DNA from 4 places in the Lysinibacillus sp. COL-1 genome. Region 4 is predicted to be linked to each of the others. Evidence: riboswitches for the same ligand, from Rfam matches in the RefSeq annotation. Region 4 holds a riboswitch; each other region holds the start of a gene.
What was found. Region 4 has a riboswitch for cobalamin ahead of AC6BKE_RS18355 (hypothetical protein). Riboswitches for the same ligand answer to the same signal wherever they lie in the genome.

Region 1: it holds a riboswitch for cobalamin, as region 4 does, so the genes downstream of both, AC6BKE_RS19140 (hypothetical protein) here and AC6BKE_RS18355 (hypothetical protein) in region 4, are expected to answer to the same signal.
Region 2: it holds a riboswitch for cobalamin, as region 4 does, so the genes downstream of both, nikA (nickel ABC transporter substrate-binding protein) here and AC6BKE_RS18355 (hypothetical protein) in region 4, are expected to answer to the same signal.
Region 3: it holds a riboswitch for cobalamin, as region 4 does, so the genes downstream of both, AC6BKE_RS21480 ((2Fe-2S) ferredoxin domain-containing protein) here and AC6BKE_RS18355 (hypothetical protein) in region 4, are expected to answer to the same signal.

Annotation. Positions count from the first base shown of each region.
Region 1 covers NZ_JCAWSJ010000004.1:2,172,109-2,179,949, reverse strand. Annotated here, with positions in the region: gene AC6BKE_RS19145 (hypothetical protein) at 244-900, opposite strand; gene AC6BKE_RS19140 (hypothetical protein) at 940-1,140, opposite strand; cobalamin riboswitch at 1,341-1,528, opposite strand; gene AC6BKE_RS19135 (enoyl-CoA hydratase/isomerase family protein) at 1,664-2,728, opposite strand; gene AC6BKE_RS19130 (enoyl-CoA hydratase-related protein) at 2,743-3,528, opposite strand; gene AC6BKE_RS19125 (acyl-CoA dehydrogenase FadE) at 3,545-5,212, opposite strand; gene prpB (methylisocitrate lyase) at 5,257-6,171, opposite strand; gene AC6BKE_RS19115 (bifunctional 2-methylcitrate dehydratase/aconitate hydratase) at 6,346-7,779, opposite strand.
Region 2 covers NZ_JCAWSJ010000004.1:2,161,250-2,169,605, forward strand. Annotated here, with positions in the region: gene metE (5-methyltetrahydropteroyltriglutamate--homocysteine S-methyltransferase) at 1-1,390, shown strand, start outside; cobalamin riboswitch at 1,562-1,754, shown strand; gene nikA (nickel ABC transporter substrate-binding protein) at 2,141-3,754, shown strand; gene nikB (nickel ABC transporter permease) at 3,825-4,778, shown strand; gene AC6BKE_RS19075 (ABC transporter permease subunit) at 4,780-5,592, shown strand; gene AC6BKE_RS19080 (ABC transporter ATP-binding protein) at 5,589-6,377, shown strand; gene AC6BKE_RS19085 (ABC transporter ATP-binding protein) at 6,388-7,188, shown strand; gene AC6BKE_RS19090 (DUF2089 domain-containing protein) at 7,468-7,833, shown strand; gene AC6BKE_RS19095 (SHOCT-like domain-containing protein) at 7,847-8,233, shown strand; gene AC6BKE_RS19100 (hypothetical protein) at 8,243-8,356, shown strand, end outside.
Region 3 covers NZ_JCAWSJ010000004.1:2,655,374-2,663,729, forward strand. Annotated here, with positions in the region: gene AC6BKE_RS21470 (sirohydrochlorin chelatase) at 1-179, opposite strand, end outside; gene cobJ (precorrin-3B C(17)-methyltransferase) at 194-1,861, opposite strand; gene AC6BKE_RS21480 ((2Fe-2S) ferredoxin domain-containing protein) at 1,866-2,237, opposite strand; cobalamin riboswitch at 2,385-2,566, opposite strand; cobalamin riboswitch at 2,824-3,008, shown strand; gene AC6BKE_RS21485 (energy-coupling factor ABC transporter permease) at 3,152-3,898, shown strand; gene AC6BKE_RS21490 (energy-coupling factor ABC transporter substrate-binding protein) at 3,902-4,174, shown strand; gene cbiQ (cobalt ECF transporter T component CbiQ) at 4,181-4,954, shown strand; gene AC6BKE_RS21500 (energy-coupling factor ABC transporter ATP-binding protein) at 4,951-5,787, shown strand; gene AC6BKE_RS21505 (S8 family peptidase) at 6,160-8,356, shown strand, end outside.
Region 4 covers NZ_JCAWSJ010000004.1:2,003,106-2,011,461, reverse strand. Annotated here, with positions in the region: gene AC6BKE_RS18365 (GTP-binding protein) at 1-519, shown strand, start outside; gene AC6BKE_RS18360 (hypothetical protein) at 596-1,009, shown strand; gene AC6BKE_RS18355 (hypothetical protein) at 1,024-1,746, opposite strand; cobalamin riboswitch at 1,975-2,158, opposite strand; gene AC6BKE_RS18350 (GNAT family N-acetyltransferase) at 2,480-2,917, opposite strand; gene AC6BKE_RS18345 (8-oxo-dGTP diphosphatase) at 3,162-3,635, opposite strand; gene AC6BKE_RS18340 (PH domain-containing protein) at 3,853-4,233, opposite strand; gene AC6BKE_RS18335 (methyl-accepting chemotaxis protein) at 4,839-6,083, opposite strand; gene aspA (aspartate ammonia-lyase) at 6,258-7,679, opposite strand; gene AC6BKE_RS18325 (NAD(P)-dependent oxidoreductase) at 7,831-8,356, opposite strand, start outside.

The DNA of each region.
Region 1 (7,841 bases), 170 kb from region 4:
CATATAAAAAGTAAATCTAGATTCTAAACTTCTTTATTTTTTGATTATTCATTATTTTTAATCATAACTTTCGAAGGAATTTCTCCATCTATTATTTATATCTTAATTCATTGTGTATCTAAACTATGTACGAGATTTTCTGTTACTACGGATCTATGAGCATTAAATATACTAGCGTATTTCACATAGAAACAGCCTATATTCTAAAGAATAATAGACTGTTTGACATGTCGAACGTATGGATTACTCGATTTCGACAAATAAGGACAATTCCTTATAAAATTCAGGCGTTGCTGCCGAATTCACTTGAAAATGAGGATTATATTTTGATAAAAGTTTATAGAGAGTAGTTGCGGTTAACAGATTCTGTTCTTGATCGAAAGCCCTGAAACTTTCATAGACCTCCTTCACTTTACCATTTATTGAATGACAAAAAAACTGTTGAACATCTGCATCCTCTAAATAATCCTTTTCCCATCTGTAACATATTAAATTTGTTAGGAAAAACATTTCTAATCCAGGCATTTTTCCAACTTCAATGAGCAATGACATTCCATAATGAAATGCATTTTCCAACCATTTTATGCCGTGGCGATCTTTGTAAAAGCGCATCAACTTTTGTAACCCATGTCCTTGCTCCTTCACTAGATAAGCATGGATATTTGTATGACCAGCAGTTCTTTCCCATTCATCGAGAGAGAATTTATACTTCCTTACCAGTTTCATCCAAAGCTTTTGAAGCTTGTCTTCAGAAAGGTATTGTGTTTGTTGATTCCATCTTAGAAAAATGTCTAAACTTTCTAATACCAAGCCTCTTTCCATTTCAAAATGATCCAATTTTCTATATAAAACTTTTTGATTCATATCTATGTTGTCCATTATGTCTTCAGATTTGTTCATTTTGCATTCCATTTAATTATTCACTTCACTTCAGATTTTTTATCTACTATCATGACATGTCTCGATTAATTCATGCTTGATCGTTAAATAGGCATCATTAATAGATGTATAATCATTTGGGTTTTCTTCTATTAACTTCCTAATATAAAGCTGTAATGGCCTAATATGCTCACCAGAAAGGTTGTTCATAATTTGCTGCTTTAACTGATTTATATAAAATGAAATTGAATGTGATGTCATCTTGTTCACCCCTATTTATTCATAAAAAAAACATCTTGCCCTAATGGGAAGATGCTAGCTATGACTGACATACTTCATAGTTCTTCAACCAATATAAAATAAGTCGTCTATATTGAATAAAGACTCTTTTTTTGGTTGTCGCACTATGAGTATGATGAAGGTAATTCGTCACACTCAACACCCCCTATCCGCGTAGGTTTTGGCTGTACTAGATAAAGGCAGGTCTCCTGGCTTATGATCATCACACATTTTTCCCTTCCCATTACATACATAACAGTGGTTTTTAAAATGTGCTCCCAATTACAGTTGCGGGACAGCGACGGCTTTTCACCGTTCTTCCCTTTTAAACAAATTCTATTGAATTTGTACCTTTATCCTTTTATTCCGTTTTTTATAGTATAACATATCATTCTACGTTCTCTGACAAAACCCTATGAAAATCTACAGAACAACACTTAAGAAACCACCTACCTCTTAACAAGTAGATGGTTTCAGCATTTATTGAGCGAAGATGTCATTGTTCTTACTTCTTTACGGTTTCACTACTGTCTTGAAAGAATTTTTCAAGTATATCATCTGTAAAATCAGCGAATGTTTGATAGATATACTGAGGATTTCGATCCTTATCAATGACGACAGACCTAACCCCTTCATAGAAATCCTCATGATTTAAAAAGTTTTTTGCCAAGATTAAATCAGTCGCAAAGCATTCTTCTACCGTTTTATGTTGAGCATCTATCAGCTGCTTTAATGTAATTTTTAAGGATGATGGAGATTTAGATAGAAGCAACTGCTTTGTTTCTTGTGCAAATTTGCTTGGGTCATTGTCTAAGGATTCGACTATCTTCTCCACTGTATGTTTTGAGAAATGTTGATCGATTTCATTTTGAAGGCTGGCAAGCTCACTGTTTGCTGTTGGTGTACTTGAATAGTCCTCTATTAATTGCTTTAGAGCTGTGCTAGTTTCCACTGTATGCCAGTTCGTTTGTTCAATGCGTGTGAGGAATGCGTGTAAATGATCGCTCGTCATATAGCTATCTGCACCATTAGCAAAGAGAACATCTGCAGCTTGGATGATCGAAGCTGTTAAAGCTAAGTAATATCCTACATAGCCAGGCGCTTTATTTAGAAAATAGGCAGCTCCAACATCAGGAAAGAAGCCAATATTCATTTCTGGCATAGCCCATTTTGTTCGCTCTGTCACAATTCGGTGGCTAGCCCCATACGTTAAACCAACCCCACCTCCCATGACAATGCCATCAAGGCAAGCAATGATAGGCTTTGGGTAGTGATAGATTGCCCTATCTATGTGATATTCTTCCTCAAAAAAGATTTCGGCATTTTGGAAAGCTTCCTGACTGGAGCGAGCTTTATAGAGTGTTTTAATATCACCCCCAGCACAAAAGCCCTTTTCGCCAGCACCTCTTAGAATAATCAAGTGAATTTGATCATTCGCCTGCCATTCCTTTAGTTTCTCACCAATGGGCTTTAGCATTTCTATAGAAAGTGAGTTTAAAGCTTGAGGACGATTCAGCGTAATGCTTGCTGCGCCACCCTCACTGACGGAAAATATTACTTCATTTGTCATAGTAGTTTCCTCCCTTACAAATGTTTAAAGTTGGGCTGTCTTTTGTCTATAAACGCTTGAACGCCTTCTCTAGCATCCGCTGTTAAAAATAACTCAGCAAAGCGTGTTCGTTCTAATTCCAACCCTTTTTGGAGATGATCCTTCCCACCTTGAATTATACATTCAATTGTACGGGATACACTTGTCATACTTTTGCCCTCAACAAAAGACTGAGCAAGGGCTTTGGCAGTTGGCAGAAGCTCATCTGGCTCCGTCACCACTTGAATAATACCTAGTTGTAGTGCTTCATCAGCACTTAATTGCTTGCTTGTTAAAATTAATTGTAGAGCCTTTGCTTGCGTTGTTATTCTGCTCAGTCGTTGAGTGCCTCCGAATGTCGGCAGTAAGCCAAGCTTTAATTCTGGTAAACCAACAATGGCATTACTTGAAGCAATCCTGAAATGACAGCCTAACGCTAGCTCTAGTCCTCCTCCAAGGGCTGGCCCATTAATAGCAGCAATAACAGGCTTTTTCATGGCTTCAATTTCATCACATAGCGCTTGGCCTGCCTCAGCCATTTGTAATGCTCTATCCTGTTGCCCAAAGGCAGCAACAAATTCCTTTATATCTGCTCCCGCAGCAAAAAATCGTCCAGAGCCGGTCACAATGATGGCTCTCGTCTCTTCATCCTCAGCTAATTCTTTAAAAATGACACGAAGATGTTCAATAGAAGCTGATGACAACGTATTTGCTGGTGGATGATTTAAATGAATAAGCGTGATGGAATCTTCTTTACTAACATTGGCAAATGTATCAACCATGATTTTTCCCTCCTGTTTATGATAATGAACTGATCGATTTTGGATTGTTGATGATCCCTCTTGCAATCTCTCGCTTTTTCATAAAGAGATTCTGATGGAGTGGGATGTTTAAGCGCTGAATATGATCTAACCTTGTTTTTCGCTTTTGTTCATTTGTTTCAGCAGCACAAATAATGTCGATTGTCCTTTTTTCTATTTTACGATAGCCTTCTTGACAAAGAATATCTGTCATCAAATGTTTCATATTGTCACATGCGTTCTTTTCCGTCCGCAGTAAAGAAGCTTCCATAACATAAATATCTTTTACTATATCAGCTAGCAGACGCATATATTCCTGCTCTTGCTCCAATTGAATCTGTGCGTCAGCAATGACAGCGATGGCTATTTGCATTAAGTACTTGGCAAGACGGATGTATTGCTGATTCTTTTCTGCTGGTTGATATGCTACTGGAGCATTTTCGGTAGAGGTTGCTTGTGAATACTTCTTATATAGTAGCTTCGCCATTGTTAAACGGTTGATTTCATTTGTTCCTTCAAAAATACGGCTAATTCTAGCGTCACGATATAAGCGTTCAACCTCGTAGTCTTGCATATAGCCATAGCCACCATGGATTTGTACAGCTTCATCTACAATTTTCCCAAGCACTTCTGAGCAATTGACTTTATTGAGTGCGCATTCCAGAGCGAAATCAGCTATTTTTTGAACCATTGACTCTTTATCCGTAACTTCCATCGCATCATCTATTTCTCCTGCTGTCCTGTATGCAGCACTTTCCGCCCCATAGATGGAGGTTGCCATATCCGCAAGTTTTTCCTGTATCATGGTAAAATGAACGATTGGCTGGTGAAATTGCTTCCGTTCCCTACCATACGTTACAGCTAACTGAAGTGCCTGCTTGGAAGTGCCGATGTTGGAGAAAGCTAGCTTTAGGCGTGCCATGTTCAATATATTCATCGCTACTTTATGGCCTTTTCCAACCTCGCCAAGAACATTTTCCCTCGGCACGACAACATCCTGTAAAATAAGCGTAGCTGTCGAGGATCCTTTAATGCCCATTTTCTCCTCTTCTTGTCCAATAGATACACCGCTAAATGTACGTTCTACAATGAATGCAGTCATGCCTTCACTCGTTTTCGCAAAAACAACAAAGAGATCTGCTAGCTGTGCATTGGTAATCCATTGCTTTTCACCATTTATTACCCATGCAGAGCCGTCCTCGTTTAAAATGGCATTTGTTTTGGGATGTAGTGCATCTGAGCCTGCGTCTGGCTCCGTCAGAGCGTAAGCACCAATCCATTCACCTGAAGCCAGCTTTGGTAGGTATTTCAGCTTTTGGGACGCATCGCCAAAATAGACATAGGGCAATGTGCCGACTCCTGCGTGAATATTGTAAGATACACTGAATGAGCTGCCATAGCCCATTCTTTCTGCAACTAACCCGGAAATTTTTTTATTAAGTTCTAGCCCTCCATAGGCCTCGGGTATTTCGATGGCTAGTAAACCAAGATCACCAGCTTTTTGAAATAACCGCCGAGTGATGTCATATTGATGCTGCTCAATAGCTGCCATATTAGTGGCAACATCTTGTTTGATGAACAGCTCTGCGGTTTTTGCTATGAGCCCTTCCTCCTCCTGAAAGTCCTCAGGTGTAAAAATGGTCCTTTTGTTTTCTAATGTATCCATGCTAGTCCTCCTTGAAAGAAAGAGGAGAAAAGTAAACTTTTCTCCTACTTTATTTCCTCTTTAGGTAAGATGGTTTTCGCCAGCTCACTATCTAAATCTTCAAATTTGTAATAGGAGATGGTTTCATATAATTCACTTCTTGTTTGCATATCCTCAATAGCTTCTTTTTGAGTCCCTGTCTTTTTTATTAAGCCAAACACTTGCTCATAGGCTTTGGCTGCTACTCTCATCGATGTAACGGGATATATAACCATCGAATAGCCCATCTTTTCAAATTCCTTAGCCGTATAATACGGTGTTTGTCCAAATTCAGTCATATTGGCTAATAACGGAGCATCTAGCTCACTAGCAAAATGTTTAAATTCCTTTTCTGTTTGGAGAGCCTCTGGAAAAATGGCATCTGCCCCAGCTGCCACATAAGCTTTAGCTCTTAAAATAGCCTGCTCTAAACCTTCTACAGACCTTGCATCTGTGCGGGCAACAATTACTAACGTAGGAGCTATTTGTTTAATCATTTTTATTTTTTGTATCATTTCCTCTTGAGCAACGAGTGTTTTCCCATTCAAATGACCACATTTTTTTGGAAGATTTTGATCCTCTAGCTGTACAGCAGCTACTCCAGCCTCTACCATTTCACGAGCTGTGCGGGCAACATTTAAGACACCACCAAAGCCAGTATCGATATCCACTAGCAGCGGTAAATTAGTCGCACGAATAATTTCGCTCGCACGCTGTGCAACTTCATTTGAATAAATCATGCCTAAATCAGGTAAGCCTCTACTGGCAGTGTAGGCAGCGCCAGAAAGATATAATGCCTCAAAGCCAACTTTTTTAGCCATTAAGCCAGCCATTGCATCATGAGCTCCTGGGATTTGTAAAATCGTTGAACGAGTAATGAGTGTTCGAAATTGTTCAGCCAATTGTTTTTGTGCTATTGCTTCATTTACAATCCACGCCATCTATAAAAACCTCCTAATAATCAATGATGCCTCGGCATATTTACGTCCGAAAGCGGCTGTGATGCAGGTCAGTTAGCCGTTATCGCAAGGATGGGAGGATTTTAGGCTAACATCCTTTATTAACTCCTTCCCGATTCGTGACATTCGCCAGAGGCTTTAATTTCCTGAAAGAAGTTAAACAAATAAATTAACGAATTCATGAACAGCACTATTTTCAAGAAGTGCTTGATCAGCACAAACTTCATTAATCTTGCTGTGTTGTTTTTGAGAATAATGGGTGCTAATGTTTTGCTGGAACTTATGGATGATTTGAGGGAATGCTTCCTCACGACGGAAACGGTGTCCTAAAGGATATTCACATTCAATAAGCTCAGATGATGTGCCATCTTTGTAATAAACTTGAACAGCATTGGCAATCGAACGTTTCTCAGGATCTAGGTAATCAATTGTATATTGGGGTTTTTCCACAACCACCATTTTATTTCTTAAATTATCGATACGTGGATCTGCAGCCACTTCATCTTCATAGTGGTCTGCTGTAATATCACCATAGATAAGCCCTATTGCTGTAATGTATTGAAGACAGTGATCACGATCAGCTGGGTTATTAAGAGGTCCTTCCTTATCGATAATTCGTATAGCGGATTCATGGGTCGTAATTTGAATGCGTTCAATGTCCTGTAAACGATTTTTCACTTCATTGTGTAAATGAACGGCACATTCGGCAGCTGTTTGTGCATGGAATTCAGCTGGATAAGAAACTTTAAATAGAACATTTTCCATCACATAAGATGCTAGTGGTCTAGCAAGCTTTAATTCTTGCTTATTAAAGAGAACATCTTGGAAGCCCCAGCCAGGTGCAGATAAGGCCGTTGCATAGCCCATTTCGCCTTTCACAGCCATCATGGCTAAGTGTACTGCCCTGCTTGTTGCATCACCAGCAGCCCATGATTTTCTAGAACCCGTATTCGGTGCATGGCGATATGTTCGTAGGCTCGAATTATCAATCCAAGCATTTGATAAGGCGTTGACAATTTCCTGATGAGTGCCACCTAATGCCTTTGTCACAACAGCTGTTGTCGCAATTTTGACAAACAGTACATGGTCTAACCCAACACGATTTAAGCTATTTTCTAATGCGAGAATACCTTGTATTTCATGGGCCTGTATCATCATTTCTAATACGTCTTTCATTTTAAGTGGCTCTTTCCCTTCAGCAACACGCACGCGACTCAAATAATCAGCCACAGCTAATATGCCCCCTAAATTATCGGAAGGGTGTCCCCATTCAGCCGCAAGCCAAGTGTCGTTGTAATCCAGCCAACGAATCATACAACCGATATTAAAGGCACCTTTTACAGGATCAAGAACATAGGAAGTGCCTGGAACTCGTGTACCATTGGGAACGACTGTGCCTGGTACTACTGGGCCAAGAAGTTTCGTGCATTCAGGATATTGTAAGGCCAAAATGCCACACCCTAATGTATCTAATAATACATAGCGTGCCGTTTCGTATGCTTCTTCACTTGTAATAGTTGTATTTACTACGTAATCCGCAATATCTGTAAGTAATTGATCTGTCTTAGATATGTCATTTGTTTTAATCATCTATATCTTCCTTTCAAGGCATGAATTTGATATACTAGTATGCTGATAGGCATTGGTCAGAA
Region 2 (8,356 bases), 160 kb from region 4:
CAATGCTACAATTCAGGCAATTGAGCATTTAAGTAATGCAGCAGAGCTATGGATTCAACCATCCAGCAATCTACAACATGTACCGATCACAACTGCTCTTGAAAATGAGATTGACCCTGTTCTGAAGCATGCTTTAGCCTTCGCAGATGAAAAGATTGTAGAAATCACGGAGCTAACTAAATGTAGACGAGATACAGAGGGTATCTTACAGCATAATTTTTCTGAAAGTATGAAGGCAATTGAGGCTCTAAAAAACCATCCAATCCGTCAAAACAAGTTGATTCATCAAGCAGTTCAAACTGTGACAACGCAAGATTTTGAACGACATAGTGAATTTGCTCAGCGTCAAAAAATGCAGCAGCAAGCGTTAGCGTTACCGCTATTCCCAACAACAACAATCGGAAGCTTCCCACAATCCGATGAGGTGAAAAGGAATCGTAATGCTTGGCGTAAAAAACAATTATCGAATGAAGCCTACGAGGCATTTATAGAGCAGGAAACAAAACGCTGGATTACGATACAAGAGGAACTAGATATCGATGTACTCGTTCACGGTGAATTTGAGCGTACAGACATGGTCGAATACTTTGGTGAAAAGCTGACTGGCTTTGCCTTTACAAAAAAAGCATGGGTCGTTTCCTATGGCTCACGCTGTGTTAAGCCACCGATCATTTATGGAGATGTAGCGTGGTCTTCAGCAATAACTGTAAAAGAGTCAGCCTATGCTCAAAGCTTAACAAAGCGCTTTGTAAAAGGTATGCTGACAGGACCAGTGACGATATTAAATTGGTCCTTTGTACGAGACGATCTGTCACGTAAAGATGTCGCTTATCAAATTGCATTAGCACTTCGCAAAGAGGTTGAGGCACTCGAAAACGCAGGTATTTCAATTATTCAAGTGGATGAGCCAGCTCTAAGAGAAGGTTTACCGCTACGAAAAGAAGAATGGGGAGCTTACTTAGAATGGGCTGTTAATTCCTTTAAGCTGGCTACAGCTAGTGTCAAAGATGAAACACAAATCCATACACATATGTGCTACTGCGAATTTAACGATTTCATCGAACCGATTAGTGCACTTGATGCAGACGTGATTTCCATTGAAACATCAAGAAGTCACGGGGAGCTCATTACATCACTGCAAGGGCAACCTTATCAAAAGGGCATTGGCTTAGGCGTTTATGATATTCATAGTCCTCGTGTGCCAAGCAATGAAGAAATGCTAACTATTATGAGAGATAGTTTACAGGTGTTAGATCCCCATCAATTTTGGGTGAACCCAGATTGTGGTTTAAAAACAAGAAAAGAAACTGAAACTGTTGCAGCTTTAGCTAATATGGTTGCTGCAACGAAAACATTACGCCAGGAAGTACAACAATCTATCTCGAGATAACGACATCATTTTATAAATCTACTACAACTACTACATCTTCTCTCCGAAATACAACAAAGACCAGGAAAAAAATGGACCTGGTCTTTTGTTGTTTCATTCTTTTAAGATTTTTATTATATTCAGAAAATAAAATTGACGTGAACAATCGAGCATGTTATGTTTATAACGAATTTCATAGCGATCATTACAAGTTTGAGTGAAAAAGACTTTCATTCAATTAAAAGGAAAATGGGTGTAAATCCCATGCTGTCCCGCAGCTGTAAATGAGGAGTTTTGTTTCAAATACCACTAAGTGATTACTTGGGAAGGTGAAGCAAAATCATGATTCATGAGCCAGAATGCCTGCTTGTAAGGAGATTCATTGATGATCTACGAAAGATAGGGAGATGGATGGAGGCTTACTCATTGTAAGTTTTTCTGTCCTTATTCTTTTTTAGAATAAGGTTTTTTTAGTTTGATTCAGCAAATGTTTTTGTAGTAGCACATACAGAAGACTTCTTTTTCTGAAGAAGATAAATAGTCAATGGCTGTTTAAATGCCCTCTGAACGTCAAGAAGCACCACGTCCTGTGGCAATGTCGGTGTGTCTAAAGCCTCTAGCTGATATCACAAACTTTGAAAAGGTGTCTGCACAATGCAAATCAACTTCTACTCGTTAGCTCGAAAAATTTGAACGCATTGTTGATACCTTCTTTCCATCTATCTATAACTAGATTCATTTGTACCACGAATAGAGATAGGAGACAGAAAAATGAGATTGACTAAGTATGTACTTCCCTTCATCCTTGTGTTAACTTTCAGCGTACTTGCTGGTTGTACAAGCACAGATCAAGAAAAGGGAGAGACAGGAACACAGCAAACAAATGAAAAAATGATAACAATTGGGTGGCCATTAGATGTCGGCCCATTGAACCCCCATACATATTTACCCAATCAAATGACCGCACAAGCGATGGTCTATGAATCCTTGGTGGAATACAACGACGATGGAACTGTTAGTCCAAAGCTAGCAGAAAGCTGGGACATATCAGAAGATAAAACTACTTATACTTTTCATTTAAGAAAAGGTGTTAAGTATTCAGACGGAACTGCGTTTAATGCAGATAATGTGATTCGTAATTTCAATGCAGTATTAGCGGATCGGGAAATGCATTCTTGGATGGGTATGGTCAACCATATGAAAGAGGTTGTGAAAGTGGATGATTTTACAATTCGCTTGCAATTAGATGAACCTTATTATCCTGTCTTAAACGAGCTTGCCTTTGTAAGACCATTCCGTTTTTTAGGGGATAATGGATTCCCAGCCGGAGATGCGACACAAGATTCGATCAAGGCACCTATTGGAACAGGTCCATGGGTATTAACCGAGTACAAAAAAGATGAATATGCTTTATTTAGTCGCAACGAAAACTATTGGGGAGAAAAGCCTCTCGTAAAACAAATTAAAGTTAAAATTATCCCAGATTCAGAATCGATTTCATTAGCATTTGAAAACGAGGAATTAGATTTAATTTATGGTCGTGGCATCATTAGTTTAGATAACTATACGTATTTAAAAGATAGCAGTAAATACAAAACCGCTACCTCTGAGCCTTTGTCTACGAAAGCGTTACTCTTCAATACTCAGTCGGGACCGTTAGCCGAATTAAAGGTTCGTCAGGCCATTCAATATGCTATCAATAAGGAACAAATGGTTGACAGTATTACACATGGTACAGAAAAAGTGGCTAACACATTATTTTGGGATGCCATTCCTTATGCCAATATAGAGTTAGCGCCAATCTTATATAATCCTGAAAAAGCGCAGCAACTACTAGATGAGGCAGGGTGGACGTTACAGAAGGGCGAAAAAATTCGTTCGAAAAACGGGCAACCATTATCATTAGATTTAATCTACATCGCAACAGATGCAATCCAAAAGCCAATGGCGGAATTAATGCAAGGTGAACTAGCAAAAATAGGGGTACAGTTGAATTTAGAAGGTGCAGATGTGATGGTCGGTCTTCAAAAATTAATGGATGATCAGGTGGATATTAATTTCTGGCGTACAAACGGACCACCAACCGACCCACATAGCTTTGCAAATGAGTCAGCTACGCCAAATGCTAGTGGTGTTTATGAGGCAAAATTAGGCTTACCTAACGCCACAGACATCGATACGAAAATCCATCAATTATTAGTGGGAACAGATGAAGAGGAACGAGTGCAGCTTTACACGGATATTTTATCCATATTCCATGATCAAGCACTTTTCTATCCTATCTCTTACGAAACAAATAATGTAATTTATCAACCATATATGAAGGATTTTGCTCCACGTGCATCTGAATATGATATTCCCTATGCACAAATGGATAAAGAGTAATAAAAAAGAGAGAGTATGTCTTGCAAAGACAGCTCTCTCTTTATCATAGGAGTGAGTAGGAAGTGACAGCATGTATGAATCGACATGGATGTTTTGTTTAAAAAGAATTTTGACTTTGCCGTTTGTCTTACTAGGAGTTTCCATCCTAACCTTTGTATTTATTCGTTTTGTACCGATAGAGCCTGCTGAGGTCATCCTACGATTGGCAAGAGTTGCTCCAACCGAGGAAGCTGTTCAGGCATTACGCGAAGAACTAGGGACGGACAAACCTTTCGTTCTTCAATATTTGCTATGGGGAAAAGGCGTTTTACAGCTAGATTTTGGTACATCCTTTGTGAGTAAATTACCAGTAGCACATGAGCTATTCGCGAAATTACCTGCAACAATTGAATTAGCTCTTGCCGCATTTGTCCTCATTTTAGTATTCAGTATACCATTAGGGATTATGAGTGCATTGTCTAAGTATGCCATCATCGATAAAATCATTAGATTCTTTAGCATATTGAGCGTATCCATTCCAACATTTTGGTTAGGTTTCCTACTGCTCTATCTATTTAGCTTAAAATTAGGGCTCTTTCCGACAAACGGAAAGGGCACACTCGCTCATTTAGTTTTACCAGCCTTCGCACTGGCATTGCCAACCATTGGTCTGTTCATCCAGTTTATTCGTTCCACTATCCAGGAAGAATTACAGCAGCAATATGTTCAATATGCGCAGCTAAGAGGATTAAAAAATTCTGTAATCCTCAAACGTCATGTGTTACGAAATGCTGCCATACCTTTGACTTCCTTATTAGGTATGACGCTCGGTAGTTTACTAGGTGGAGCTGTAATTGTGGAGCAAGTTTTTAGTTGGCCAGGACTCGGTAGGTATTTAATCGAATCCATTACGAACAGGGATTACCCCGTTGTACAATGCTATGTATTGATTATTGCTGTGATCTATGTGTTGACCAATCTATGCACAGATGTATTGCATCGTCTATTGGACCCTCATCTGATGATGAAGGACAGGAGAGATTGACATGAAGCGATTACGAAAAAGAAGAGATCCTATTCTAGGGTTATTTAGCTTATCCCTCCTTGTAATCATTGTCTTACTGGGATTGTTTGCACCCATTTTAATGCCACATGATCCGTTAGCTGTCGATATAACTAAGAAATTTTTAGCCCCTTCCTGGGATTACCCATTCGGTACAGATCACTTAGGAAGATGCGTCTTTTCTCGCATGCTTTTAGGTATTCGCTATTCATTAGGATCAGCACTCTTCATTCAAGTCGTTGCTATTGTTTTAGCTGTCCTACTTGGTGCCTTTGTAGCGTTGAAAAGAGGTATAATCGATGTGGTATTTATTCGAATATGTGATGTTTTATTAGCTTTTCCGACACTGGTACTTGCATTTGGACTTTTAGGTGTATTAGGCCCTAGCTTAAAAAATGTTTTAATAGCCCTTATTTTTACACAGCTTATTTATTACTCCAGAATGGTTCGAAGTTTATGTATTGGGATGAATGAAAAAGACTTTATTCAAGCTGCTAGGATTACTGGCACTACAGGCATTAAATTAATCATTCGCCATTATATCCCTAACATACTGCCAGCTATTGTCACGATTGTGGCGTTAGATATCGGGAAAGTCATTTTAGAAATCGCTGGCTTTTCCTTTATAGGTCTGGGCGTGCAGTCGCCGATTCCAGAATGGGGCATGATGGTAAATGAAGGGAAACAATATATCCGTCAGCATCCCGATTTAATGCTTTATCCTGGGCTTGCCATTGTCCTAGTGGTGTTATTGTTTAATCATTTAGCCAATCGTTTAAAGAAGTTTGATTCGTGAAAGGTGAAGTTATGGAGAAGGTTTTAGAAGTGAAAGATTTAAACGTCAAAATTGGGGAGAAAAATGTATTAACCACTATCAATCTGACAGCCTATAAAGGGCGTGTCTTAGGAATCATAGGAGAAAGTGGTAGTGGCAAGACCATGCTTTGCCATGCCATCATGCAAACATTACCATCTATCGCACAGGTGACACAAGGGGAAGTTCTTTATCAGCAGGAAAATTTAATGAATGTTTCGGCTACTCAATTAAGAGCATATCGTGGGCGGCATCTTTCGATGATTTTGCAAAATCCATCCGCTGCCTTCGATCGTATCCAAACGATTGAAAGCCATTTCAGAGAAACATTAAAGGCACACTTTAAGCTGACCAAAAAAGAAATGAGACAAATAGCTCTTGATGCCTTACATAAAGTGCATTTACCAAATCCAGAGCAGCTTTTACACTATTATCCTTTTCAGTTGAGTGGTGGCATGCTACAGCGAGTGATGATTGCCTTATCATTGGCGCTACAAGCCTCCCTCTATATTGCTGATGAACCAACGACAGCTCTTGATACGATCAATCAAAAACAAGTATTAACACTATTTGATCGTATTCGCGTAGAAACAGAAGCTGCCATACTTCTTGTTACACATGATTTAGGTGTTATTGCTGAACTAGCTGACGATGTGGCTGTTATGTATCAAGGAAAAATCATTGAGCAAACGAATGTCTATGATTTCTTTGATGCACCTCAGCATGCCTATACAAAGAAACTATTACAAGCAAGAATGCTATTTTAGAGGTGAAAAAATGACGCTGCTAGACGTGAAAAATATTGATATGCATTACGCTCAAAGACCATTTCTATTCCAGCGTAAGCAGGAAGTTCCCGTATTACAGAAGGTGTCATTCTCACTTCAGGAGGGGGAATGTCTAGGAATAGTCGGTCAAAGTGGTTCAGGAAAAAGCACATTAGGTCGTATTATTTTAGGAATCGAACGACCAACAAACGGGGAGTTGCTCTTTCAAGGTGTCAATTTATACGAAGCACCAAGCAAGCATAAAAAAAGAATACGTAGAGATTTACAGGCAGTTTTTCAAAATAGCTATCATTCATTTAATCCGAAACAGACGATTTTTGAAATACTCGAAGAACCGTTTCTGAATTTCGAAGATTTTAGCAAAACAGAGCGACAACATAAAGTAAGAGAATTACTAGACTGTGTAGAGTTAGAGAGGGCAATGGCTCAAAACTATCCTTCGCAGCTTAGTGGGGGACAACAGCAACGAGTCAACATCGCTAGAGCTCTTGCGCTAAAGCCAAAATTAATTGTCTTAGATGAAGCGATTAGCAGTCTTGATATGATTTTACAAAAAAAGATTATACAGTTACTACAAACACTTCAAAAAGAGCGACAGCTTGCTTACATTTTCATTTCGCATGATTTACAGGCAACACGTTTTATGTCAGACCGTATCCTTGTCATGCAGCATGGTCGGCTAGTGGAGGAGATTGGAAAGGATGGAGCATATCAGCATCCCGCTTCACAACAATTATATCATGCTATTTTGCCTTCACACCCGCGAGAAAGAAAACATAAAACGAAATGATCATAATATAGAAAACACGTATACAATGGTCATGGAGGTATGGGCTGGGGAAAGGTAATGATAGGGGCCAGTTGGATTACCTCATTTGCTCCAAACATTAGTAAGAGTCATCTATTAAAGAAACGCCATTTTGCATTAGAATGGCGTTTTTCTTTTTATTAATAATATTAATTAACAAATTAACTTTATTGATATTTTCATTGAATAAATTAATTTTATTATTTACTTTTTTAAATTATTTGGTATATAATCAATTTAACTTAAAGGAAGGAGTTCACTATGGCTTATCAAGTAATCACAAATTGTCCTGTCTGCAGTAAAACATTGAAAATTACGAAGTTACAGTGTTCTCATTGTCAAACGACGATTGAAAATGAGTTTGAATTGTCGAAGCTAGCATCCTTATCACAGGATCAGCTTCATTTTGTGGAAGTATTTTTAACATGTCGAGGGAATATTAAGGAAGTAGAAAAGGAACTGGGCATTTCGTACCCAACTGTGCGAGGCAAGCTAAATGACATTATCTCATCCCTTGGTTATGTCCAAAAGAAGAAAAATGAAGTAGACGAGAAAAAAATTGTAAGCATGTTGGAAAATGGCGAAATAACAACTGATGAGGCCATAAAACTCTTAAAAGACGAATAGGGAGGAATGCTACATGAAAGAGGAAATTACTAAAGTGTTAACCATGATTCAAGAGGGAAAAATTGATGCTGATAAAGGGTCAGAGCTGATTCAAGTGTTACAAGAGAAAGAGGAGTCAGGTAATAAATTTCTGGAAAAAACGAAGTATTTAGATAAAACGTTAAAGGTTCGTGTGGTGTCCACTGAAAATGATAATGTCACTGTGAATTTGCCTATAAAACTTGTCAAGGCTGTGTTAATGGCTGGACACAGTATCGCTGCGAGTATTCCGCAATCGGAAAAATACGTGAAAGATATCGATATCAATCTTCTTCTTGAAGCCATCGAAAATGAATTAGATGGACAAATTGTGGACATAAAATCGGCAAACGGAGATACCGTTTCAGTTTTCATTGAGTAGAGGCGACTTATGATGCATGTAAAAGTGAAAGCAAAAGACGTTCGTTTTACCGTTCCTGTTCCATATGCTGTGCTAACCATTGTTCTTTCCATTTTGACTTCAAAATGGATTCAGCAAAGTGTC
Region 3 (8,356 bases), 650 kb from region 4:
CCTTTCTTCACACAATTCGTAATGCCTTCTTCGATGTTCGGTGAAGCAAATTCTAGGAAACATGTTTCCACTAAAAATTGTGCATCAATACGCGGTGTCATTTGTTCAATAAATGTACGTACCTCATCATTTCCTGCTGCTAAACGGCTCCCATGGCCGACAAATAAAATAGCTTTCATCTCTTTTCTCCTCACTAGTCGCCGCACGGAGCTGGCTCTACTTTTATTTTGGAAGACATATCTTGATACGTAAAATGCAATATCTTTTTCACACGTTTAAAATATTTAAATAAACGTTCATTTGGGTGAGCATTTGCTTTATATTCTTCAATAATATCTGTAATTAGTGGAATCAGTTGTTCAGGCTCCAACCCTTCTACAACAGGCTGTGCTGCATGGGCCGTACGACCAACTGGCTTCGCCCCAATAAAGACATCAAATTTACTTTTGCGATAGACAATACCAATATCATCAAATACAGCCCTGTAACAGGCCATACCACAGCCGTTAAAACCGATATTTAATGTTTTCGGCAAAGACATTCCACCTAATTTTTGTTGTATTTCTTCTGCATAGGGAATCGAATCGGCCTTTTCACCATAGCAAAAATCACAAGCCTTCAAGGATAGCACATCACCAATCGGCGCTAATAAAAAGCCTACTTCCTGTAATTTCTCCGTGATACGTTCAGGGGCAGTCGTTGGGATTTTCAAATGGATTTGATGGTCTGGTGTATATTCCATCGTCCCCTCTTCCCCAACGACCTCTGCTAACGTCATCATTTGCTGAGGTGTGAAAAACTTATTCACCACTCCTGGGCTTACAGCTAATTCAAAAATGGATTCTATTTTTTGCTGTACAAGTTTCGGCGTTACTTTGACTGCACTTGTTCCTTTCACCATTGCGAGTGCCGCTGTAGCCATTTCAAGTGCTGTTTTTTTTGGCTTTGGCGTAGCGGCTACACTGGGTTTATTAAAACGCCCTGCATTAGGATCTGCTGTAAAGTCTTGTCGTGCAGTCCCTGTCTCTTGGTTCATTGCCCAAGGTTCATTTTCTTCACGTAAACGTTGATGTGGACGTAAGGGTTGTTTTTCTTCACCCAATGTATATTTACGTTGATAGCCACGTGGTGTAATCATTTTATTGTCATAGAAAAATGTCGACGAATTACCAATAATGACTGTCGTCAGCATTCCAATGTCATGCTCCAGCATTTCGGCTAATGTTGTCATCGTCACTTCTTGACGATCGCGGTAAGCACTTTTCACAAGTCCTACTGGTGTGTCAGGCGAACGATATTCTAAGAGAATGCGCTGTGCTTCGACAATTTGTCTTGTTCGGCGACCGCTTTTTGGGTTGTATAAAGCGATTACAAAATCCGCCATAGCGGCTGCCTCGACGCGCTTGGCAATTAAATTCCATGGTGTTAGATGGTCACTTAAACTAATCGTACAGGCATCATGCATAATCGGGGCACCAAGTAAGCTAGCACATGAATTGATGGCAGAAATACCAGGGACAATTTCTACCTCAATCCCCGTTGCTTCTGTCCAGCCTAGCTCAATCAATACCTCATACACTAATCCCGCCATACCATAGACACCCGCATCACCACTTGAAATGACTGAGACAATGCTTCCAGCCTCTGCTTGGCGCACCGCTTCCTGCGCACGGGACACCTCTTCGGTCATTCCAGTACTGACAATCGACTTCGCACTGACTAAATCTTGAATCAACTCCACGTAGGTTTTGTAGCCTATGATCATATCACTTTGTTGTAATGCCTCTACCGCCCGTGTCGTAATATGCTTAAAGTCTCCAGGTCCAAAGCCCACTACGAAAATTTTTCCTTTTTGCGCCATGTTGTTACCCCTCTTTCACCTTTTCGATCCCTTTAATGGCTGTCGTTTGTGCTGTACGCTGTAATGTACCTTCACGAAGTGTAAAGACATGTTCGTTGTATAAGGATTCATGATGTAAATCTTGTACAAGTGTTCTAGCATGCTCTGTTGATGGTACACGATACCAATTCCCTTGCGGATAGGCGATGACCACACAAGCATCCTTGCATCGTCCATTACAGCGCGTTCTTGTTGTATGTATCTCTTGATCAAGTGCTTGCTGTTGTATTTCTTCTCGAATAGCTAGGGTAATTTCCTCCCCACCTTTGTTCATGCAGCTACTACCATTACAAATAAAGAGATGTGTTTTCATCCCCTCTAAATTCCATGTTGTCATCTTCTGTCTCCCCTCATTTGCTTTCTGGAAAAAGAAAAACCTTTACTCTAATTACGAAGAGTAAAGGTTTTGTAGAAGCCAAATAAAAACGAATAAAATAAAATACAGGTACTCGCTCTTGCTTCAACTTCTCCCTCCGAAAAGTTTGCATGCACAATCAAATAAGCAGGTTTCCTGACTTAAGCTTCATTTTACTATCGCACCTTCCCAAGTTTGCACCAGTGGCTTTGCGATTTCATCAGCTATTACAGTAGCGGGGGCTGTATTGGATTTTCACCAATTTCCCTATTATCTCGAGTTATTCGAGCACTTATCGACGTTTTATATGAAATTTATTATCTTCTTTATAGAATAGAAAACTGTCTCTATCATATCTCATTATTTTAAAATTTCAATATTTCTATAAAAATTTATGACAATTTTATCAATTTTGTGTGTAGACCGGGTATAAAAATTATAATATCTCCTTATTTATGACAATTCAGTAGTTATCAGAATCTTCTCTATTGACCTTCAATTGAAAATATTTTTTAAAAAAATATAGCATATTTATGGAAAATCATGTTACACTTTGTCGTGAAATCTCACAACTTAATGTTTTTTCGGTGTAAAATACTTATCATTTTGCTTAAAAGGGAAGCCGGTTTGAGTCCGGCGCGGTCCCGCCACTGTATTAGGGAGCTTTATAGAACATGTCACTGTCCAACGGATGGGAAGACCTATAAAGTGTTGAACTAGAGCCAGGAGACCTGCCGAAAAATATGTGATCGTTTCAGCCTACGAGGATAGGTGTGCGGCTTAGCAGATGAGAATGTTATTTGCTTTTTTAGCTATGCACTTTTCCAACAACGGAGAAGTGCTTTTTTATTTACGCACGCTACATTCTAAAAATCTATTAGTAAGGAGGAAAGCTTTTGAAATTTTCATGGTGGAAACTTAGTTATTTTTTATTGGCCTTTTTACTCGTGCCAAAACGTGCCTTTGCCATGCATATCATGGAAGGTTTTTTACCAATCGAATGGGCTATTTTTTGGTGGGTCATCTCTATCCCATTTATTATTCTAGGATTGCGCTCCATTCGCAAAACAATTGAAGAAAACCCTGAAACCAAAATGCTTTTAGGTCTTTCAGGAGCCTTTGCTTTTGTGCTGTCGGCGTTAAAAATCCCTTCGGTTACAGGTAGTTGCTCCCACCCAACTGGTGTTGGACTTGGAACGGTTTTATTCGGACCTCTCGCTATGAGTGTCATCGGAACGATTGTTTTATTATTCCAATCTTTATTATTAGCACATGGTGGGATTACCACTTTAGGAGCGAACGCCTTCTCTATGGCGATTGTAGGCCCATTTATTGCTTACTTTGTCTTTAAAGGGGCTCAAAAAATAGGGTTGTCATTTTCACTAGCTGTTTTTTTTGCTGCGATGCTTGGTGACTTAGGTACATATGTTGTGACTTCTGTACAGTTAGCATTAGCCTTCCCTTCAGAGGTTGGCGGCTTTATGGCATCGTTTACAAAGTTCGCAGGTATTTTTGCCTTAACTCAAATTCCGTTAGCGGTGAGTGAAGGAATTTTAACGGTCATTGTGATGAATTTCTTGAAAAAGTACAATGTCAGCGAATTAAAAATGTTGCGTGTTTTCTCAACAAAGGAGGCACATTAGTAGATGAAACGAAATTTATTACTATTAGCGATTGTTGTGCTGTTAGCTATCATCCCATTGTTTATACAAAAAGGTGCAGAATTTGGTGGTGCTGATGGAGAGGCAGAAGCAGCCATTGGCGAAATCAATGCAGAATATGAACCGTGGTTTGAAAGCTTATGGGAGCCACCAAGTGGTGAAATTGAAAGCTTATTATTCGTGCTACAGGCAGCTATTGGAGCTGGTTTTATTGGCTACTTCATCGGCTATATGCGCGGCAAGCATAAAGAAGGTTAACCCGTTATGTTACTCATTGATAAGTATGCGTATCTTAATAAGCTAGCGTCCGTTCATCCGCTAGAAAAAATGATATTTTCAATTGGTCTACTTCTCGTTACGCTCATCATGAGAGATGAACGACTTTCACTCATTACATTTTTTGTAATGAGTGCTTTTATCATTTTAGGTGCAAAAATTCCGCTTACCTACTATGTTAAGTTATTATTGCTACCTGGATTTTTCTTACTAACAAGTCTTGTATCCATCTTGCTGTCAATCACACCAGCAACTCATGTATTACCTGCCCATCTGTGGTCTTTTACGTGGATGAATTGGACAATTTTCATCGGAAAAGCAAGTGCCCTGTCCGCCCAACAATTGTTCTTTATTGTCCTTGGCAGTAGTAGTTGTTTATACTTTTTAATTTTGACCACATCCGTACAAGGGATTTGCTATGTGCTCCGACAATGGCGGCTGCCCTCTTTATTGGTTGAGCTTATTGAACTAACCTATCGTTTTATTTTTATATTTTTAGAAAGCATGTACAGAATACATCTTGCCCAGCAAGCGCGTCTTGGCTATCATTCTCCAATGCAATGGCTACGCTCCGTATCCATGCTTATTGTGGCGCTATTTGCTGAAATGTTTCAGCGTAGTCGTGAGCTTAATAATGCCATGCAGTCACGGGGTGGCGAAGCCGTCTACTGGCAAGAGATGGGCTCCTATAGCAAGAAAAATTGGCTAGGCATAGCGACACTATTCCTATTCCTCATTGTATATGGAGGGTACTTCTCATGACAGCATTCTATTTTGAACTAAACCGCTTGTCCTATGCCTATGCAGATGGTACGAAGGCATTGTCAGACATTACTTTACACATTCCAAAAGGAAAAAAAATTGCCATCCTTGGTCATAATGGCGCTGGAAAATCAACATTGTTTCAGCATCTTAATGGTATTTTACAACCGTCAGCTGGGACGATTGTTTTTGATGGCAACGAGCTTCAATATAGTCGAAAAGCTTTAAAGGCACTTCGCCAGCAAGTTGGCATTGTTTTTCAAGATGCGGATCATCAACTTTTTTCAGGTACTGTCAAGCAAGATATCGCATTTGGACCACTAAATCTTGGCTGGTCTACCGAAAAAATCGAAGAAAAAATAGCATGGGCTGTTGCGCAAACGGAAATAGGCGATTTACTCGAAAAACCTATTCACTTTCTAAGCGTAGGTCAGAAAAAGCGTGTGGCGATGGCAGGTGTTTTAGCGATGGAGCCCTCTGTCCTCTTATTAGATGAGCCAACAGCAGGCCTTGACAATTATTATGCTACCCAAGTTCTACAGTACCTAGGTAAATTAGAAGACGGCGAAAGAACCATTTTACTTGCTACCCATGACATTCCCCTTGCTTATGAATGGGCGGATCAAATCATTGTCATGGAGGCAGGGAATATCATTTATAACGGAGACCCGATCGAGTTGTTTTATGAAGAAGAATTGCTGCAACTTGCACATCTCGAACGTCCATGGGTTTTTGATATGTTCATGACATTACAAAAAAAGAAGCTATTGCAGGAAAACATTACACCCCCCCGCTCCAAGTATGAATTACAACAATTAATAGAACAATTGTAGACAAAAGTCATCGAGAAATTCTCTCTCGATGGCTTTATCATTTTTTATTTTCTTTCATATTCAAAAATTAGTAAACTACTACGAAATCAAAAGATTCGATTTATGTTAGCGATACGTCAAATTCGTTGCGATGTCTTTGATGGTTTGGCATGCCAAAAACATATTGGATAAACGTAAAAGAACGAAGCGTGCAATACTTGGAAGTCCATCAGCTGAATAGAGGCTTTCTACTAATTAGTTGTAAAACAAAAAACTTTAGACAATTCGAAGGAAAAAATAGTGAAAAATTTTCCTCCTTTACGAAACTTTTCTAATCTTTATCCGTATTAATAGAGTCGAGACTTAATTTATAACACCAAGGAGAGATAACAATTGAAAAGTTTGTTTAAAAAATCAGTCGCTATTGTAGCATCCGCTACACTAATGGTTCCAGCTGCTTCTGCCTTTGCTGAAGTACCTCAGCATAAAGCCAAGAATGTACTGGCAAGTAGTATGAAACAAACAGAGCAGAATGAAGAAAAATGGATGAGTAAGGATAAAATTGTTATCAAGCATTCAGGACTTGATAAAAATGTACATAAAAACATTGGCTCCAAAGTCATCCGCTCCATTCCTTCATTAGGCTATGATGTGGTACAACTGAATAAAGGCGTATCAATAGAAAAAGCAGTTGCTTACTATCTAAAGCAAGATGGCATTACAAGTGTATCTCCTAGCTATGTGTATCGCTCTTTTCAAACAGAAGTCGATCCAAAGAAACAAGAGATGTATCATTTAAACCTACTGCAAATGGATAAGGCACTAGAATTAGCGGGTGAGCATGATGTGACAGTCGCTGTCATTGATTCTGGTGTAGATTTTAAACACCCCGATCTAAAATCTCAAGTACTCCCACCCTATAATGCAGCAGCACCAGCGAATACTACTTATCCAGGTGATCACGGAACACATGTAGCTGGTATTATCGCCGCAGCTAAAGATAATGGCATAGGCGGACACGGTGTGAATCCGAAAGCGAAGCTACTACCCATTGACGTATTTAATGGCAAAGAAGGTGCAAATGATTTCATTATTGCACAAGGCATTTTGTATGCTATTGAACAGGGTGTTGACGTCATTAATATGAGTCTAGGAGGCTACGGGGAATCTCCACTGATGAAAGAAGCCGTTCAGAAAGCCGTTGACAGTGGTATTACAATTGTGGCAGCCGCGGGCAATGAATCAACAGATGAATACTCCTTCCCTGCTTCTTATGAGGGTGTTATTAGTGTAGGTTCAACGAATGAGCGCAACAAACTATCAAGCTATTCAAATTACGGACCGTCCGTTGATGTTGTTGCACCAGGTGAAGAAATTTATAGTACCGTTCATGATGACAAAAAAGGATCATCCTTCGTCAAATTCAGTGGTACATCCATGGCATCACCTGTAGTGGCAGGCGTCGCCTCTCTTCTTAAATCAAAATATCCACATTTAAAGCCGCATGAAATAGAGGCAATTTTGGAAATGACGGCACAAGATTTAGGAGCGAAAGGCTATGATCTTACCTACGGTCATGGACTAATCGATCCAGTCAAAGCATTGCAATTCGATTTAAATAAACTACCTAAACACTATTCAGAGTCGAAAGAAGAACGCATACAAAACGCTAAAGTTCTTGCTAAAAATACGTTAAATATCGAACACGGCGCTTTCGAGCAGCAAGATGAAAAGAAATGGTATAAAGTCGATTTAGACGAAAATGAATATGCTCAGCTAACATTAAAAGGTGCAAACAAATATGATTATGCCTTTGATTTATATTTCTACCCAAATAATCATAAGGGTGAAGTAGAGCCGATTCATGTCAATGATGTTCGCGTAGGAAAAAAAGAAGGTTATTTATTTAAAGCAGATCAAAAAGGGACGCTTTTAATTGCTGTCAAAGATCATAATGGTAGCTATAGCTTAAAAGGCAAATCTACTTACACGTTTACAGCACAAACGACGAAGAGCTTGCCAATTGATACATTAGATAAATCTACTATGGCGCCGATAAATAAGTTCCCTTATAGTACGGCAGGCAAAAACTATACCCTTCTGTCAAAAGATCAACAACGAGATCAAGATTATTTCACATTCTCTGTAAAAGAACCAACGACATTACAATTCGACCTGTCGGGTATTCCAGGTGTCACAGCCTCTATGGAGCTTTATCTTAAGGATGACTTTCAGCCGATACCACCAGAAGAAGCTGAGCAAGCTAAAATTGATGACAGCGAGGAAGAACAAGCCTATCCTATGCAAACAGCAAATGGTACAGCGAAAGGTGAAGCAGTTAGCATGATTATCGATGCTGTACCGGATCAGGAATATGTTTTAAGTGTCTCTAATGACAGTAATAGTGAGTTTTCTATGGAAATGTTCTTTAGTGGTGGTATTGAAAAAGAAGAAACGGTTAGTGAATCGATGATTCCTTACACATTAAAAGGTGAAGTGGTTACCCTTCCACCAGACGAAGATGGGCTACCGCTAAATGAAGCCATGTTAGAAGAAGGAATGCCAGAGGGACAATTACCGATTACACCAA
Region 4 (8,356 bases):
CTCACAGGCTTCCCTCTGACAGATGTTCATTTTACACTGCTAACAGGTCGCGGACATAATGAACATACATCGGGCGGCGATTTCCGAGAAGCTAGTTTCCGTGCGCTACGTCAAGGACTTGAGCAAGCACAGAACATCCTGCTTGAACCCTATTATCGCTTTAAAATGAAGGCTTCGAACGACTTTATCGGCCGCATGATGAGCGACATACAGCAAGCTGCTGGCACATTCGATGACCCCATCTTATCCGAAACAGATGTTGTGCTAACGGGACGAGCGCCCGTCGCCACCCTAATGAGCTATAGCACAACCTTTGCGGCCTATACCAATGGTAAGGGCGCACTCACACTCCAATTTGATGGCTATGATGTGTGTCATAATGCAGAGGCAGTTATTGCACAGATTGGCTACGATAAAAATGCCGACCCAGAATACAGCTCCTCCAGCATCTTTTGTGCGAAGGGCAAAGGATATTCTGTTCCTTGGCACGAGGCACAAGCAGCCATGCATTGTCTGTAAGTAGGTGATCCTGCTCGAGCGAAGCCGTTTGCTTGCGCGGGTGTTTACTTGCTTCGAGCGAGAGTATTTACCCTGTTTGCGCGAGTATTCCTTGCTGGAGCGAGAGTATTTCATCTGTTTCCGCAAGTATTCCCCGCTCGAGCGAGAGTATTTCATCTGCTTCCGCGAGTATTCGTTGCTCGAACGAGAGTATTTCATCTCCTTCCGCGAGTATTCCCTGCTCGAACGAGAGTATTTCATCTCCTTCCGCGAGTATTCCTTGCTCGAACGAGAGTATTTCATCTCCTTCCGCGAGTATTCGCTGCTCGAACGAGAGTATTTCATCTCCTTCCGCGAGTATTCGCTGCTCGAACGAGAGTATTTCATCTCCTTCCGCGAGTATTCGCTGCTCGAACGAGAGTATTTCATCTCCTTCCGCGAGTATTCCTTGCTCGAACGAGAGTATTTACCCCCTACCCTTCAAATAAATAAAAACAAGCCCTCCGTTTGATGGAGGGCTTGAGTTTATAATGCACCTACTGCTTTCTTTGTAGGACTGTGCACAAGGTATGCAGGCTCGACAATCACGTAGTCATGCGTGTTTGTGAAATCAACTAGCACTTTACCAGGATAACTTTTTAAAATTTGCAGTTGATCAATTAATTGCAGCAATAGCTCGTGACCGTTGCCACGTGGATGCCAGTTGAAATGGTAATCATTTAATGCCTGAACCGCTTCAATAAATTGGGCATATTCCTGCTGCACAAAGGCTATTAACTTATCATGTTGAGGCGCTAAATCGTGGATATATGTTTCATAAAAACGCATCACAATCGAGCATAATACATCATTGACACGTGCTGCACTTAAAACAGGCTTTGGCTCCAGTGACAGACGGTCAAGATTGGGCTTGGCACGTGTGGAATCAATGCGTGTAATTAAATGGTATGGCTCCCCGTTAACCTCATAGACAATCGGGTTAGTCGGCATATACATCATAAAGCTATTGGTCTTCGTTTTCAGTTGATCGGTTACCGCTGCCTTCGCAAAAAGATGCCCGTCCACATCCCCATTTTGTATCCAAATAATTTCTTTATTATATAAAATTTGCTCAAAGAAGCGATCATTGCGGATCAGCTTCGTTGCTAATAATTGGTCAATCAATGATTCGACCGCCATTCTTGTTTTCGCTTTCTTGGCAACTTCTGTGCGTGGCTGCTTACAAATGGTCATATCTAAAGAAGTCATACATGCATCCCCTTTGCGTACATAATGTCAAAACAAAAAGGACTTCCTACCATTTTTGAGGAAATCCTTCGCTTATCTTCGTTCATCACCCAATGCCAAACAAACCCTAAGTATGTGTAAATGAGCCCGATTGCGAACCCCTTCATTTACTTTGGGCGTTTGACGTACCGTGACGAACAGAGCATTCTGTTTTGTCAACATGCCACCTCCTATTCCTCGTAGGTTACTGGTGTGTACTCGTAACAGGCAGGTATCCTGACTCATGGTCATTGCCACTTTTCTCCTTCCCATCATTTGACAGTGGTTGCTGAAAAGTCGCTCACATTTACAGTTGCGGGACAGTGTCGGATTCGCACCGACTTCCCTTTTAAGCAAATTGCACGCAATTTACACCTATTACTACACGCTATTCAGTTGGTAAGGAAATTTGCGAAAATTCTCTATTCCTTAGCTAATCATTGTAAAGTATTGTATGTCCAAAGTCAATTTATGCTAGAAAATACTAATTATTTCAAAATAATTCCATGTAAAATGGATGCATAGAATACTAGGTTTTCCTCATGTCACACTGAGCATCTCTTTAATTGCTTTCTGTAAAATGATAATAAAGTTATTTCTAATCAAAAAATACAAAAATTATATTATAAGAAGGCTCTTTAAAGTTGTTTAAATCTTGTTCAACTAGCCCCGTTAGTTCAACAACTTCTTGAAATCAATTCTTGTGTAGGTTTTATTATAGGTAAGAGATAGGTTCGTAACCGTGTTTGCTAATTAACTTTATCATGTTGGGATTTTCTATCGGGCCAACACTCACAAATATTTCAGAATGTCCTAAACTCTTTGCAATATTTTCTCTATACCTCATTAAGTCTGAACCTATACCATTACCACGATAATCCTCTTTTACATATAGGTCACTTAATTTAGGAAGCAAAGTACCTTTTAATTTAAGAACTCCAAAACCTAATATAAGTGCGTCTTGTTCAGCAATTACCAAATATAATTCCTTTTTTGCAAATTGCTTTAAATAATCCGTGAATAGATCTTTATTATTTCTACTATCCCATAAACCCGATAAGTCGTTTTCATTCGCTAATCTGATTATGTAGTTCATGGTTACTGCCGCTTCCCTATTCTTTAATAAATCACTATTATAAAATTTCTTCTTCAACAATATGCACCGTTCGTTAAATAAACAAAAGGACGGTCAAGCACCTTTTATTTTAGAATTTTCTCTAGCTATTCTTAATCCCTCTCTACCATTTAGATATTGAAAGTTAAACTATTTAACAAAGTGGGTAAATTTAAGCCCCATTATTTATTCTTCACATATATATGTATTGAACTGACCTCGATGTTATTGAAAAGCGACTGCTCTATTGAACGATTGCCCCCTGTCAGTCCAATAACAAGTTTTAGGTGTGACGTATAGTAACTTTCCCTTCTTTATTTTCTTCGTGGTTCCATTCAACTTGAATCTCAAATGTTCCATCTTGAAAAAATAAAGGAAATCTTCTCCGTATCGATGGCTGCATAGGAAGTTTATATGCGTTCTCTATATCTACCCAAACCGCTTTCCCCTCTGGAGCATCCTTCAAGAGTTCACCCTTGAAATCCTTTGTTATGTAATTAAATATCATATATCTATCTTTTGCGACTGGATTAACATATTCATAAAGCCCTTTATAAATAAGGTTTCTAACTTCTAACCCCGTTTCTTCTTTTACTTCTCTGATAGCACTTTCTACAATACTTTCAGGAAATTCAACTTTACCACCCGGTGGAATAAAACCTTTGAAATGGTCGTGCTGTCTATCCAGAAGTAAAACCTTCTCTTCACTTTGAATCATACACACCGTCCATATTTTATAATTAATAGAATTACTCATAATTCACTCCATCTTTTTTAAATAAATATTACCATATATGTGTCCTTCTTAGTTAAACAACTTTATTATCTCTTAACACCTTCTCTACATTATGTGCCTGTTTCGTAATCGGAACTGGAATCCCTTACACCCTTCACAAGGTATTTCCTCATCTTTATCATCCTTTCTTTGCACAACAAAAAAGCCTCGCATAAATGCGGGCTTTTAGTACCATACATTACGTCCCCAAAACATACTGCGCTAAAACACTTTGCACTTTGTAAATATTCGTCGCCTTGTTGAAGTTTTTTTGAATCGGTAACGAACTGCCTGACACCCATATTTTGAGCTCTGCATCTAAATCAAATGTCCCGGCTGTTTCTACTGAAAAATGAACGATATTTTTATAGGGGATGGAATGATATTCGGTTTTCTTGCCAGTCACCCCTTGCTTATCGATAAGGATTAATCGTTTATTCGTAAAAATAAACGTGTCTCTTATAATTTTATAGGCATTTTTGATTGTTTCGTTTGGAATCAATAAATCACGGACCTCCTCCTGTAATTTTTCTAAATTCACCTCGCTCGCATTGCCGATTAATCCATCAAATAAGCCCATCTCCTGGCCCCTTTCATTGTCATTTATTTAATGTATTACAAAGAAGATAGCGCTACGACAGGAAATAATGGTTTTATTGAGTCTATAAAGGCGAAGCATTGCACGTAATCATAGGCTCTCTACTAGCTATTGTTTAGGCTGTGATGAAGAGAGGGCGAGCTAGTTAAGGTTAGCATCTCTTTTGGTAAGGTAAATAGCGATTTTTTTAAAGAGTATGGGAATGAAGAATCACTCATATTATTCCAAGAAGCGATGGCAACAGCTGTCAAAAATGAAGGTGTTGTCAATATGGTGTAAATAGAGGATACGGCTAGAAACAAATATGGCTATCACCTTTGGTAAGGTGAAAAAGGACAAATCAGTAGCTGAATGTAGGTTAAGGTTACGCATACAATCTACGTGATCTCTAAGGATTTCACTAAGAAATTAATTACGTTGGTCCGCCAATAAAAAACACTTCCCATTCTAATGACAGGAAGTGCATTTCAAATTACTTATCTATCGCCTGAAACCACCTTTGTGCATAGCTATCTGTGGAGGCAAAATCATCTTGTTCTTAGATAACTATTCAGGGCTAAAAAACCTTGAAAATATGTTTTTCTTGCTTAAACCTGAAATTGATTTGTTAGCTTTTGTAAATTATCAGCTTGTACGCTTAAATCCTGTGTCACATGATTGACAGCTTGCATTGAGGCTGTTTGCTCATCCATTGAATGTAAAACAGCCTCTGTATAATGCGATAGCTTACCCATACCATTAGCAATCGTTGTCACAGAGGAAGCTACTTCATTGGCACTGCTAGAAAGCTGTTCAGCTGTTGTTGAAATATCTTCAAGCTGGCTCGTCATTTGACTAACATGCTGTGAAATCGTGCCAAAGGATTTTGTTGCTTCATCAATGACATAGACACCCTGCTGAACATTTTTTAAATCCTCCTCCACTGAGGATGCTACCTGTTTCGTGTCAGTTTCAATGCCCACTACTAAGTCCACGATTTGTGTAGCAGAATGCTTGGATTGCTCTGCTAATTGACGCACTTCCTCTGCCACAACTGCGAAGCCTTTCCCATGTTCTCCAGCTCGAGCTGCTTCAATGGCGGCATTCAATGCCAATAAATTCGTTTGGTCCGTAATAGCTGTAATCATCTCAGTCATCGATTTAATATCTGTCATTTTATTGGATAATTGCTGCATGAGTCCGCTCGTTTTTTCGGTTGAAGAAGAAATAAATTTCATTTGTTCCTTCGCCACATGTAAAATATTCGCTCCATTTCCTGCAATCTCATTGGCATCTTTTGCATGATCAAACACATCCTGAGTGGCTTCCGTAATTCGTCCGATTCCATCGACCGTTTCTTGCATAGCATTAGCACTATCATTGGCAGATTGTGCCGCTTGCTTCAAGCCCTCTGACGTTTTCTCCATTTGTTGATCGACTTCTTCCACAGCTACCGTAATTTCATTCGTACTTGCGGATAATTCTTCGATGCTTGCTGATAAATCTGTAGAGCTGTGCGCAATTTTTTGTGTCATTGTGCGTAATTGTTCCTGCATCTCTAAAAAGGATTGCGCTAGCTGAGAAATCTCACTCTTGTCACGAACCTCGATGACAACTGTATCTAATTGGCCTGCCGTAATACCCTGTGCAGCCTCTGTTAATTGTTTGATAGGCTGTATCACTTTGTAATGAACATATACGGTGTAAGCTAATGTAATGGCTATTCCTACGATGGTTAATACAGTCGAAAGCCATTCTAATGTCGTTACATTGGCTAAATCAATAAAGAGAATAATAATCATTAAGACATTTAAAACTGCAAAGCCAAGTAAACTCTTTTTTCGCAAACTCATTCCAAATTCCCCCAACTAAAATATGTCTTCCATACCATTATTATAGTTGAAAAATCCTAAAAATCATAAGGATACGCTCTCTTTTATAAGAACAAAGACACAAGTCTATTGATGACTGCATAAAAAAAGACTATAGACAGCTCGTAAAGCATGTCTACAGTCTTGATGTTGGAATTATTTTAAATTCATGATACTAGAGCCAGCAATACCTGGGTGTGTCATTTCATATGGATCTAATATTAAGTCTAATTGTTCGTTTGTTAAGACACCTTCTTCAATGCAAAGCTCACGAATAGAACGACCTGTTAGAATTGCTTCACGCGCAAGACGTGCTGCTACTTCATAGCCAATATGTGGGTTGACAGCCGTTAGTACCCCTACACTTTTCTCTACATATTCTTTCATGCGTTCTTCATTTGCTTCGATGTCTTTTAAGCAATTTTCCGTAAACGCACGGAAAACATTATTCATAATGCTAATGGACTGAATTAAGTTAAACACTAAAACAGGCTCCATTACGTTTAATTCTAATTGTCCAGCTTCAGATGCTAGTGAAATCGTATGGTCATTACCAATCACTTGGAAGGCAACTTGGTTCAGTACCTCTGGCATAACTGGGTTGACTTTACCTGGCATAATCGAAGATCCTGGTTGACGAGCTGGTAAAAGGATTTCTCCTAAGCCTGCACGAGGACCTGAAGCCATTAAACGTAAGTCATTAGCGATTTTAGACATATTAATCATACAGATTTTTAAAGCGCCTGATACTTCTGTATAAGCATCTGTATTTTGTGTTGCATCCACTAAATGTGTCGCACCTTTTAATGGTAAACCAGAAATTTCAGCAAGATGCTCATCAACGGATTTAATGTAATCTGGGAAGGCATTTAAACCTGTTCCAACAGCCGTTGCACCCATGTTCACATCATATAAATTTGGACGTGTTTGACGAATGCGTACGATATCACGGTTAATCACGCGGCAATAAGCTTCAAACTCTTGTCCTAAGCGAATTGGCACGGCATCCTGTAAATGCGTACGACCCATTTTAATGACATGTGCAAATTGCTCTGCTTTTTGATGGAAAACCGATTGCATATAATCCATCGTTACTAATAATTCATCTATTAAATTTAAAACAGCGATATGAATAGCTGTTGGGAACGCATCATTTGTTGATTGGGACATATTAACATGACTGTTTGGGCTTACTGTGTGATAGTCACCTTTTTCTTTCCCTAAAATTTCTAGGGCACGGTTGGCGATGACTTCATTAGCATTCATATTGATGGATGTACCTGCTCCACCTTGGATTGGGTCTACAAGAAATTCTGCATCCCATTTGCCATCAATTACTTCTTGTGCTGCTTCGACAATTGCCTCACCAATTTCTTTTGATAATAGGTGTACTTCCATATTACTTAAAGCCGCTGCTTTCTTCACAATCCCCATCGCCTTAATAAGTGAAGAGTGAATTGTGTAGCCTGTAATTGGGAAGTTTTCCGTTGCACGTAATGTTTGAATTCCGTAATAAGCCTCTGCTGGTAATACGCGCTCACCTAAAAAATCTTTTTCTATACGTTGTGTTGACATCATTGTCGTCTCCTTTTATGTAATACTCACACTTGATAGTAGCTAATAAAAGTCGTATTGTAAACAGTCATTTTTCTGTAAACGAAAAAAATCCTTCAAAAAAGCAAAGAAATCGCTAAAAACCGAGCGCATTTCCTACGCTCGGTTGCCTTTATTATTTATTCGATGTCACTGTAAAACGGCTATTTACATGCTGTGGATTTTCTAATTCATCTACGACAGCAACCGCATAATCAGCATAGCTGACATAGCTTTCACCCGCGTCATTGACTAATAAATGGTCAACACCTGCTGTGTAGTGACCTGTACGTGGTCCTTCTGGATCAAAAAATGCTGATGGACTGATAAATGTCCACGTAATAGAGGATTGTTGTAAATCCTCTAGATTTTGTCCTTGATTTTGCGCTGTCGCTAAGTACATTGCTGGGAAATCTGGTGTTTCCATCACACGCACTTTTTTCTCTGGGTCCACAAATAAACTACCTGCACCACCTACAACAACTAATTTTGTAGCAATCCCTTTGAAAATCGAAATCAAATGACGGCCCACTTTTACATGTAACTGTTCTTGTCCTGCTGGCGCACCAAATGCATTCACAACGACATCAAAGCCCTTCACATCTTCTGCTGTTATATCCAAGACATCTTTTTCAAGCACTGGAATAGCGGCTGTCACTTTA